DNA from 2 places in the Sporosarcina koreensis genome. Region 1 is predicted to be linked to the other one. Evidence: riboswitches for the same ligand, from Rfam matches in the RefSeq annotation. Region 1 holds a riboswitch; the other holds the start of a gene.
What was found. Region 1 has a riboswitch for thiamine pyrophosphate ahead of ACFPTP_RS11220 (YkoF family thiamine/hydroxymethylpyrimidine-binding protein). Riboswitches for the same ligand answer to the same signal wherever they lie in the genome.
Positions count from the first base shown of each region.

Region 1 (4,619 bases):
AGCCGGTGCCAGTCGGTGTACACTTATTCTGCTTCATGCTGCCTGACGGTACAGGAGAGGAAGGTCAGTTTTTGGCCGTGTCGAGCCTGATCTTTTTCCCGACCGATCATGCCGATGTGTTCAGGGAATTTGCAGAGCAATTTGAAGCGTATGAAGAACAGGATGTCAGCAAGTTCTTAAAAGAGTACGCGATGAATTTCTGGCGGTTGCTCGGTCAAAACGGATATCAAGGCGGAGAGTTTACGGAGTTCGAAGCAGGCGTATTGCTCGATGCAATGGATTTTCTCGAAAAACATGACCGCATGTCTAGAAAATTACTGGACGTTGTCGAGGACTTTTTAGTGGAACAACAACCGAATGCACGTAAAGAAACAGCGATTGCAGCCGGGGCGATCCGATTCGGTCAGGAGCACTCGTTTTTCGAGCCGCTATCCATGACATTGAAAGAAATCGCCGAGTGGTTTGATGTTTCTCCTTCATCCATGAATAAATATTATAAGGAACTGGATGCTTACTATCTCGCAAAAGTTCCAGTTTAAGCATTTATGAAAAACCACCTTCAGCTGTCAAAAGCGGTAGTTGGTTTTATTGATTGGCAGCCTTGAACGTTACGCCTACAATCGATTTGAATTTAGACATACCATAATGATGAATGAGAAATGAAGGAGGGATAGACGTGAGAAATCCTGAACAACATCACATGGGCGAAAGGCGCCGTCATGAACACCATCATGTACATCATCATCACCATGTTCACACGGGACACATGAGCCACCATCCTGGGCATATGCATCATACTGGTGTCCATCATACAGGTGTCCACCATACAGGTGTTCACCATACAGGTGTTCACCATACAGGTGTTCATCATACAGGTGCCCATCATATGCACACCCATACCCACCACCACATGCACCACGGAGGCATGCACCACGGAGGCAGCTTTAGTAATTTTTAATAGAGTGCAACACATCAGGCGATTCATTCATAAAGCAAGTAACCCTTTGACTGTTCTGGTCAAGGGGTTTTTTTTGCACAGTATGTACTATTTTGAATAGGAGCTTTAATCAGCAGGAGAAGATTGTTATTATAGAAATAAATAGATTAATTCAAAAAGGGGATGGGAAGAATGGCGATGCCGACACATATCGTAGCCTGTGGTGGGCTCGTGGAAGACAGGGAAGGGAATCTCTTAATTGTGAAAACAGAACATGGGGGATGGGTTTTCCCAGGAGGACAAGTCGAAGTCGGAGAAAACTTGATGGATGGAGTCATCCGCGAAGTGAAAGAGGAAAGCGGCATTGACGTGGAAGTGAGCCACCTCATTGGGGTCTATACGAACTCGGCCATTTATAAATGGTATGACGGGGTGACGGATGTACCGACGAAAGTAATGTTCGATTTTGCTTGCAAGCCGGTTGGCGGGGAATTGTGCACGTCGGAAGAAACGTCCGATTGCAGGTGGGTTCCTAAGGATAAAGTGCTTGAGTATATTACGCAACCAGCGATCCGGGTCCGTATCGAAGAGTATTTCAAGTTTGACGGGAATGTTGAATATCAAGAATACGTGACACATCCTGAATTTGAATTGAAATTGAGCAGGAAGGTGTAGTCCGATACAAAAGTACGAGTTTGCCAGATTTTATTTACAATAAAAAATACTTCGTCTATACTAATGGCAGCATAACTAACAACTACATACCGTTTTCTGCACTAGGGGTGCCCACTATTGGCTGAGATGCGAGCAACAGCTCCGATCCCTTATGACCCGATCAGGATAATACCTGCGTGGGGAAGTGTAGTGGCTTTCCGATTGTTTCATATTGGAGAAGTGCTACATCTTCCGGGATGTAGTTTTTTTTATGAAAATTTTTTGGGAGGTCGAAGGAAATGGAATGTGGGTTAAGCCCAATTGTCGGATTTCGTTTCTCATTGCATCCGATGGCAGATGATTTTGTAAGTATTATTAAAGGAGCGCTTGAACAAACGGATACGTCGAATGTGTGGATGCATACAGATGATGTGTCCACCGTCATTCGCGGCAAGCAAGTTCATGTGTTCAATGTGGCGAAGGCGATTGCTCTGCATGCTGCGAAAACGGGCAAGCATATTGCGCTATCGGGCACTTTTTCAGCTGGCTGCCCGGGTGATACGGCGGGCGATGCATATTTGGATAAAGGCGAGAAGATCGCGAATACGGATACGGCAAAGCAATATGTATCCTCCCAATTTGCGCTCTATCCGATGAATAATCCGTCGTATATGGAGATCATTTATCGCGAAGTGGACCGGGCAAAGGAGCAGGGCGTGTTCAATGAATCGATGCATTACGCAAGCGGCATCCATGGGGATATCCATGATGTGTTCGCATTTTACGAGGAAGCTTTCAGCAATGCGCGGTCTGAAGAGCATAAGCATTTGGTCATGACTGTTTCAATGAGCATCAACAGTCCGTCACACGGAGGGCTGTAATATGTTGAAGTCATGGAAGCTGAAAGAAGTCGTCCTCATGTCGCTGTTTTCGGTTGTGTTCGGAATCGTCTATTTGCTTTTTCTGCATGTCGGGAATATATGGTCGGGATTCATTGGTCCGATCGCCTATGAATGGATTTTCGGCATTTGGTTCATCGTGTCGATTATCTGCATGTACATTATCCGGAAACCTGGCGCGGCCGTCATTTCAGAGACCATTGCTGCTGCCGTCGAAGTGCTATTAGGGAATGCGGTCGGTCCGCGGTTGATCCTCGCAGGAGTTATTCAGGGGTTAGGCGCCGAGGCGGCTTTCGCTGCAACACGCTATCGTCGATTTGATCTATGGGTGCTCATGTTGGCAGGGGTCGGCTCTTCGGTTTTCAGCTTTATCTACGGCTATTTCCTAGGCGGTTTCACAGTGTTTAGCACAGGTTATGTAATGCTCATGTTTGGCATCCGGATCGTAAGCGGAGCAGTTATTGCGGGAATCGGCGGCAAGGCGGTCGTCGATGGATTGCTTGCTACTGGCTCACTACGCGGGTATGCGATCACGCGGGTGAAAAAGGGTGAAGCGCGTGCCTGAAGTGATACGGTTTGATAACGTCAGTTTCCGCTATCCGGATGAAGAAGATTGGATCTTTGAAGATCTTTCATTCACCGTGGAAAGCGGGGAAAAGGTTGTCATTACGGGACCAAGCGGGAGCGGAAAAACGACGATGCTTTATTTATGCAACCGGCTGTATCCGGAAAATTGCGATGGCATTGTAAAGGGCTCGGTTGTCCTATTCGATAAAGAAAGTCAGTCCTATTTACCCGGCGAAGTGAATCACCGGATTGCGACCGTTTTCCAAGATCCGGACGCGCAGTTCTGCATGCCGACTGTCGAAGAGGAGCTGGCGTTCACGCTTGAAAACTTGAATGTAGACCGTGAAGAAATGGATTTCCGGATTCAGGACGTTTTGGAGCTGACAGGGTTGACCGAGTTTCGCCATTCCGTCATTCAAAAACTGTCCGGTGGCGAAAAGCAGCAGATTGCCACTGCATGCGCATTGATCATGGAGCCGGAAGTCCTTCTGCTCGATGAACCGATTTCTCATTTGGATCCGTATACCGCGAAGCAGTTCATCGGCTGGCTGGATGAGCTTCAGCGGAAACGGTCTTTGACAATCTTGGCGATCGAGCATCGGCTCGATTTATGGGGCGGCTTTTTCGATCGCGAAATCCAGTTGGAGCGAATGAAGGACGCCATTCCGACACGTAAAAGGACGAGCAGTAAACAGGGGCGGCAATCAATGGAAGTCACCAACGTCGGTACAGATTCATTTCTGAAAGACGTTTCCTTCACATTGGACCGCGGAGAAGTTGCGGTTCTTGCAGGCCCGAATGGAAGCGGCAAATCAACGTTGCTGAAAGCGTTGTGCCAATTGATTCCTGCAAATGGAACTGTGCGCCCCTCAAATTTGGGATATGTCCCTCAATCACCGGAATTTTTATTCGTGACGAAAACAGTCCGGGATGAAATTGCATTTGGTGGCGGCTCAGCTGTTGATGACTTGCTTGAACGTTTGCATTTGACGGCGGTTGCGGATGCCCATCCGTTTGCGGTGAGCCACGGGCAGAAGAGGCGAGTGGCGATTGCCGCGATGTTGTGCGACGGCAGGGAAATCATCTTGATGGATGAACCGACATCCGGCCAAGACGCCGCATCCATGGCGGAGTTGTTCGGGTTGATTGACGAGCGGGCGAGGGAAGGGACGACTTTTTTGATCGTCACCCACGATATGGAGTTTGCGTTTCATGTGGCGGATTCGGTTTTATTAATGAAAGATGGGGCTTTGACAGGGAAGTTTGACGCAGATCACGTTTGGCGGGACGAGGATTTACTGACGAAGCATCATTTGCTTCAGCCGAAAGGATGGGTGCAGCATGAACTCTGCTTTGCATAAGATGAACCCATCCGCAAAGTTCATTGTTGTCACGGTTTGCATGTTGACGATGGCATTCTTTTTCAATCCGTGGACGCCGTTGCTTATGTGGATCGGCGTGATTGTTGCTCAGCTCCTCTTCAGCCGCATCGATTGGAAAGTATGGATCCTGTTCATGATTCCGTTTTTCATCATGGCGTTCGGTTACTTTTGGACGACGCT
Region 1 is NZ_JBHSNP010000025.1:61,854-66,472, reverse strand. It holds gene ACFPTP_RS11230 (YecA family protein) at 1-539, shown strand, start outside; gene ACFPTP_RS11225 (NUDIX hydrolase) at 1,130-1,612, shown strand; TPP riboswitch at 1,706-1,812, shown strand; gene ACFPTP_RS11220 (YkoF family thiamine/hydroxymethylpyrimidine-binding protein) at 1,891-2,472, shown strand; gene ACFPTP_RS11215 (ECF transporter S component) at 2,474-3,055, shown strand; gene ACFPTP_RS11210 (ABC transporter ATP-binding protein) at 3,048-4,418, shown strand; gene ACFPTP_RS11205 (energy-coupling factor transporter transmembrane component T family protein) at 4,399-4,619, shown strand, end outside.

Region 2 (4,619 bases), on a different contig from region 1:
CAGCTTCCTCTTCATCAGCAGGTGCTTCTTCAGCTTCCTCTTCATCAGCAGGTGCTTCTTCAGCTTCCTCTTCATCAGCAGGTGCTTCTTCAGCTTCCTCTTCATCAGCAGGTGCTTCTTCAGCTTCCTCTTCGTCAGCTGGTACCTCTACAGCGTCCTCTTCATCAGCCGGTGTTTCTGCATCTACTTCTTCATCAGCAGGAGTTTCTACATCAGCATCTTCATCAGCAGGTGCTTCTACATCAGCATCTTCATCAGCTGGAGCTTCTACATCTGCGTCTTCTTCAGCCGGTGTTTCTGCATCTACTTCGTCATCAGCAGGTGCTTCTGCATCAGCATCTTCATCAGCTGGAGCTTCTTCAGCATCCTCTTCATCAGCAGGAGTTTCAGCATCTACTTCCTCATCAGCAGGAGTTTCTACATCTCCTTCTTCATCAGCCGGAGCATCAACATCTCCTTCTTCATCAGCCGGAGCATCAACATCTTCGTCAGCTGGCGCATCTACAGCATCGTCCTCTTCATCTACAGGTGTATCTGTATTTTCTTCGTCATCATTTGGCGTGTCCGTAGCGTCGTCATCACCAGTAGTATCGTCTGAATCATCTTCATCCAGATCAGCAGCTACGAAGTTTTTATTTGCAATTGTACGCATGAATTTACCTTTGTCAGGAGATCCAGGAATACTCGTTGCATAATAGGAAACCTTTTCGCCATGATTTTTAAACTCTGGCTCGCCATTTTCCGCAGCGAACGCCGAACCGCTTGCTCCGAAAATAGCTGCAGTTAGCATCGATGTCGACATGACAAACGGTAAAATTCTCTTTTTCGTGTTCTTCTCATTACGATTCGTTTCGTTAACCAAGATTCATCAAACTCCCTTTTCTTAAATTTTTCGTTCCCGACTACTCAATACTGAAGCGAAATAACATTCATCTTTTTAAGTCGATATGTACATCCGCCTCCTTCTCAGGTGGGTTCGTTTTTTTACTATCCGGATGAAAGCTTTCATTCGGATGTGAGCAGTGTCCCAACTGCACAATACCAACAATAACAAAAGAAAATAACAGGGGTGTGACAACCAATTAACAGATATTCATGGAAATATTAACCTTTGTAATAAAGAGAAAACACATTAAAATACTAAAAAAGGATGTATTCTAATGAATTAGACCCTGGATATCCAATTTATTCCTGCGTTGAAAATACCGTCAAATTGCCTTGCATAGATGTCCCATTACTTTATTGTTATGTTTAACGAATGGTCTTAAGGGTCTAACGTTATGTATTACAAAATATTACGCGGACCTTACGAAACTAGTAATCTATGATATAGTGAAGTAGAAAACTGAAAAGAGTTAACCACTGGGGGAGTCTTTGTAAAAGACTGAGACGTGTATCGATACGCGGACCCTTCGAACCTGATCTGGCTCATACCAGCGTAGGGAAGTGGATCGCACGTCTTCCAAAGGTTATCTTCCGCCGATTTGCGAGCCGCTTCTTCAACGATTGTGTTGAGTGAAGCGGCTTTTTTGGTTTTCTAAAACTATAAAGGAGTGGTTGGAATGACGTTTTGTGAAGAGGTACGGAAGGAATGCAGCGATGTTTGGGAGGCAAGCTTCCACCATCCATTCATTGCGGCGCTCGCTGAAGGGACTTTGCCTGAAGATGTCTTCAAACAGTATGTCCTGCAAGACTCGTATTATTTGAAGCACTTTGCGAAAGTCCATGCCCTGGCAGCTGTGCAGGCTACGGATTTATTGACGGTGCAACGGTTTGCGCAGCATGCGGAGGGAACGTGCGGTGCGGAAATTTCATTGCATGAAGGTTTTTTTGGCCTGCTGGGCGTTACAGATAATGACATTAAAAGTTTCGAACCTGCGCCGACAGCGTATGCCTACACGTCGCATTTGTACAGGGCCGCATTGGAAGGTGACTTGGCCGCGACATTATCAGCGTTGCTTCCATGTTATTGGTTGTATTACGAAATCGGGGAGCGGCTGAAGGACGCGAAACCGAATCATCCGGTTTACGATAAATGGATTGCCACGTACAGTTCTGAATGGTTCGAGCAGGCAACCCGTGAACAGATCGATCGTTTGAATAAACTTACGGAAGAACTTTCGGATAAAAGAAGGGAACAATTGAAAGCCCATTTCATTAAAAGTGTCCATTATGAATTGCAGTTTTGGGAAATGGCATGGACGAAGCAAAAATGGTCGTTTGAAACGGAGGTGCATGCATAATGGCGCAATCTTCATTGCTGCATGAACTGCGTTCGCAAAGCCCGTTGGTTCATTGCATCACGAATATTGTCGTTGCAAACTTTCAAGCGAATGGCTTGCTCGCATTGGGCGCTTCGCCGATCATGGCGGGTGCAATCGAGGAGGCGGCGGAAGTAGCCGCCGTTTCCTCGTGTACATTGCTCAATATCGGCACGCTGGACAGTTCGGTTGTTGAATCAATGATCGCAGCTGGAAAAAGCGCTTCTATTAAAGGGCGGCCACTCGTATTGGATCCGGTCGGTGCGGGGGCGACTGTTTTCCGTAAACGGACAGTTGCAAAACTTCTGGAGGAATTGGAGATTACGCTCATCCGGGGAAATGCCGGTGAGATCGCGTCCATCGCGGGAGTGGAGTGGGAAGCGAAAGGCGTCGATGCGGGGGATGGGTCGGCAAATATTGTGGAAGCGGCAATAGATGTGGCTCGACGCCATCATTGTCTCGTAGTGGTTACCGGTGAGACGGACATCGTGACGGATGGCGAAAAAATCATCCGGATAACGGGCGGGCACCCGCTCATGGCGCGGATCACCGGAATGGGCTGTCTGCTGAGCGCAGTTTGCGCCGCATTCCTTTCTGTCGGTAAACATGCGCTACTTGATGCGGTTGCTTATAGTCTTGCGTTTTACAAGAAGGCGGGGGAATTGGCGGCGGAGCGAGCTTCGGGGCCGGGGGATTTTGCTGTTCATTTCCTGAATGCTATATTCCAAATGGATGATGCTGCAATAGAGCTTGGGCAAATCGTTGTCGAAGAGGGGGTTGTCAAATGACTTACGTTGCACTCACGATTGCAGGTTCGGACAGTGGCGGCGGGGCAGGCATCCAGGCCGATCTGAAAACATTCCAGGAGCTCGGCACGTTCGGAACGTCCGCCTTGACGGCAGTAACTGCCCAAAATACGTTGGGCGTCCATGCGGTTCAACCGATAGGGACGGACATCGTCATTGCGCAGATCGAGGCGGTCCTGCATGATTTTACAGTCGGCGCTGCTAAAACCGGGATGTTGTTTTCAGCGGAAATTATCGAAGCAGTCGCCGATACATTAGACCGGCACGAACGAATTCCTTTAGTTATCGACCCCGTCATGATTGCGAAAGGCGGCGCTTCGCTTCTTCAAGAAACGGCGATTGCGGCTTTGAAGGAGCACCTCATTCCTATGGCTGCCCTTTTGACGCCCAATATACCTGAAGCGGAAGTGCTGACGGGGATAACGATTTTGTCAATGAAAGATATGGAGAATGCCGCGAACCGATTGCTCCGGATGGGAGCCGGGGCGGTACTGCTAAAAGGGGGGCATCGGATCGATATTACTGACGCAGAGGATTTATTTATGTCGGCGGACGACGAGTGTTTCCTTATGAGAAGCAGGCGGATCAAGACAAAAGATACACATGGAACGGGATGCACTTTTGCCGCCGCCATTACGGCAGAGCTTGCGAAAGGTGTACCGATGCGTGAGGCGGTTGTTACCGCGAAGCACTTCATCCATGCAGCAATTGAAGATGGGATTTACCTTGGCAATGGACATGGTCCGACCAACCATGCAGCGCTTAGGAATCGGGGAAATGCTGAACGGAAGGATGTCGAGTTGATTGGAAAACGTTGATGTGACGCTTTATTTCATTATGGGATCGGTAAATGCACAGGAGCCGCTGTCTGTTTTGGAGGATGCGTTAAGAGGCGGAATCACTTGTTTCCAGCTGCGGGAAAAGGGGGCACGTGCACTTGTCGGGATGGAAAAGAAAGCATTTGCGGAGAGCTGCCAACGATTGTGTGCGCAATATGGGGTGCCATTTATCGTGAATGATGATGTGGACCTTGCGGTTGAGATTAACGCGGACGGCGTCCATATCGGGCAGGACGATGCAGAGGCGCGATTTGTCCGAAAAAGAATTGGACCGGGAAAAATATTGGGGGTTTCCGTCCATTCAATAGAAGAAACGGAAGCGGCGATATCGGCTGGGGCGAATTATGTCGGGATGGGGCCTGTCTATCCGACGGTTACGAAAGACGATGCGAAACCGGTGGCGGGTACGGCGATGATTGAGGAAGTCGCGAGGTTGTATCCTGATTTGCCGATTGTCGGAATCGGAGGCATTACGGCAGCAAATGCCGAACCCGTCTTCCGGGCGGGAGCAAGCGGAGTATCTGTCATTTCGGCGATTGCTTCGTCTGCTAATCCCGAAATGGCGGCGAAACGGCTGGAGGAAGTGTCTTTGAAGTGGCGTCGTGAAAGGAGTGTGCTGCGATGAGTACGCGAAAACTTGTCTTGATGACCGTGTTTACGGCGATTGCGGTGGCGGGATCCGTGTTTGTTTCGTTTCCTGCGGGCATTGCACG
Region 2 is NZ_JBHSNP010000010.1:38,165-42,783, forward strand. It holds gene ACFPTP_RS05310 (ICP22 family protein) at 1-862, opposite strand, end outside; TPP riboswitch at 1,355-1,462, shown strand; gene tenA (thiaminase II) at 1,563-2,243, shown strand; gene thiM (hydroxyethylthiazole kinase) at 2,243-3,049, shown strand; gene thiD (bifunctional hydroxymethylpyrimidine kinase/phosphomethylpyrimidine kinase) at 3,046-3,885, shown strand; gene thiE (thiamine phosphate synthase) at 3,905-4,531, shown strand; gene thiW (energy coupling factor transporter S component ThiW) at 4,528-4,619, shown strand, end outside.
Region 2: another riboswitch for thiamine pyrophosphate. It lies ahead of tenA (thiaminase II); the one in region 1 lies ahead of ACFPTP_RS11220 (YkoF family thiamine/hydroxymethylpyrimidine-binding protein).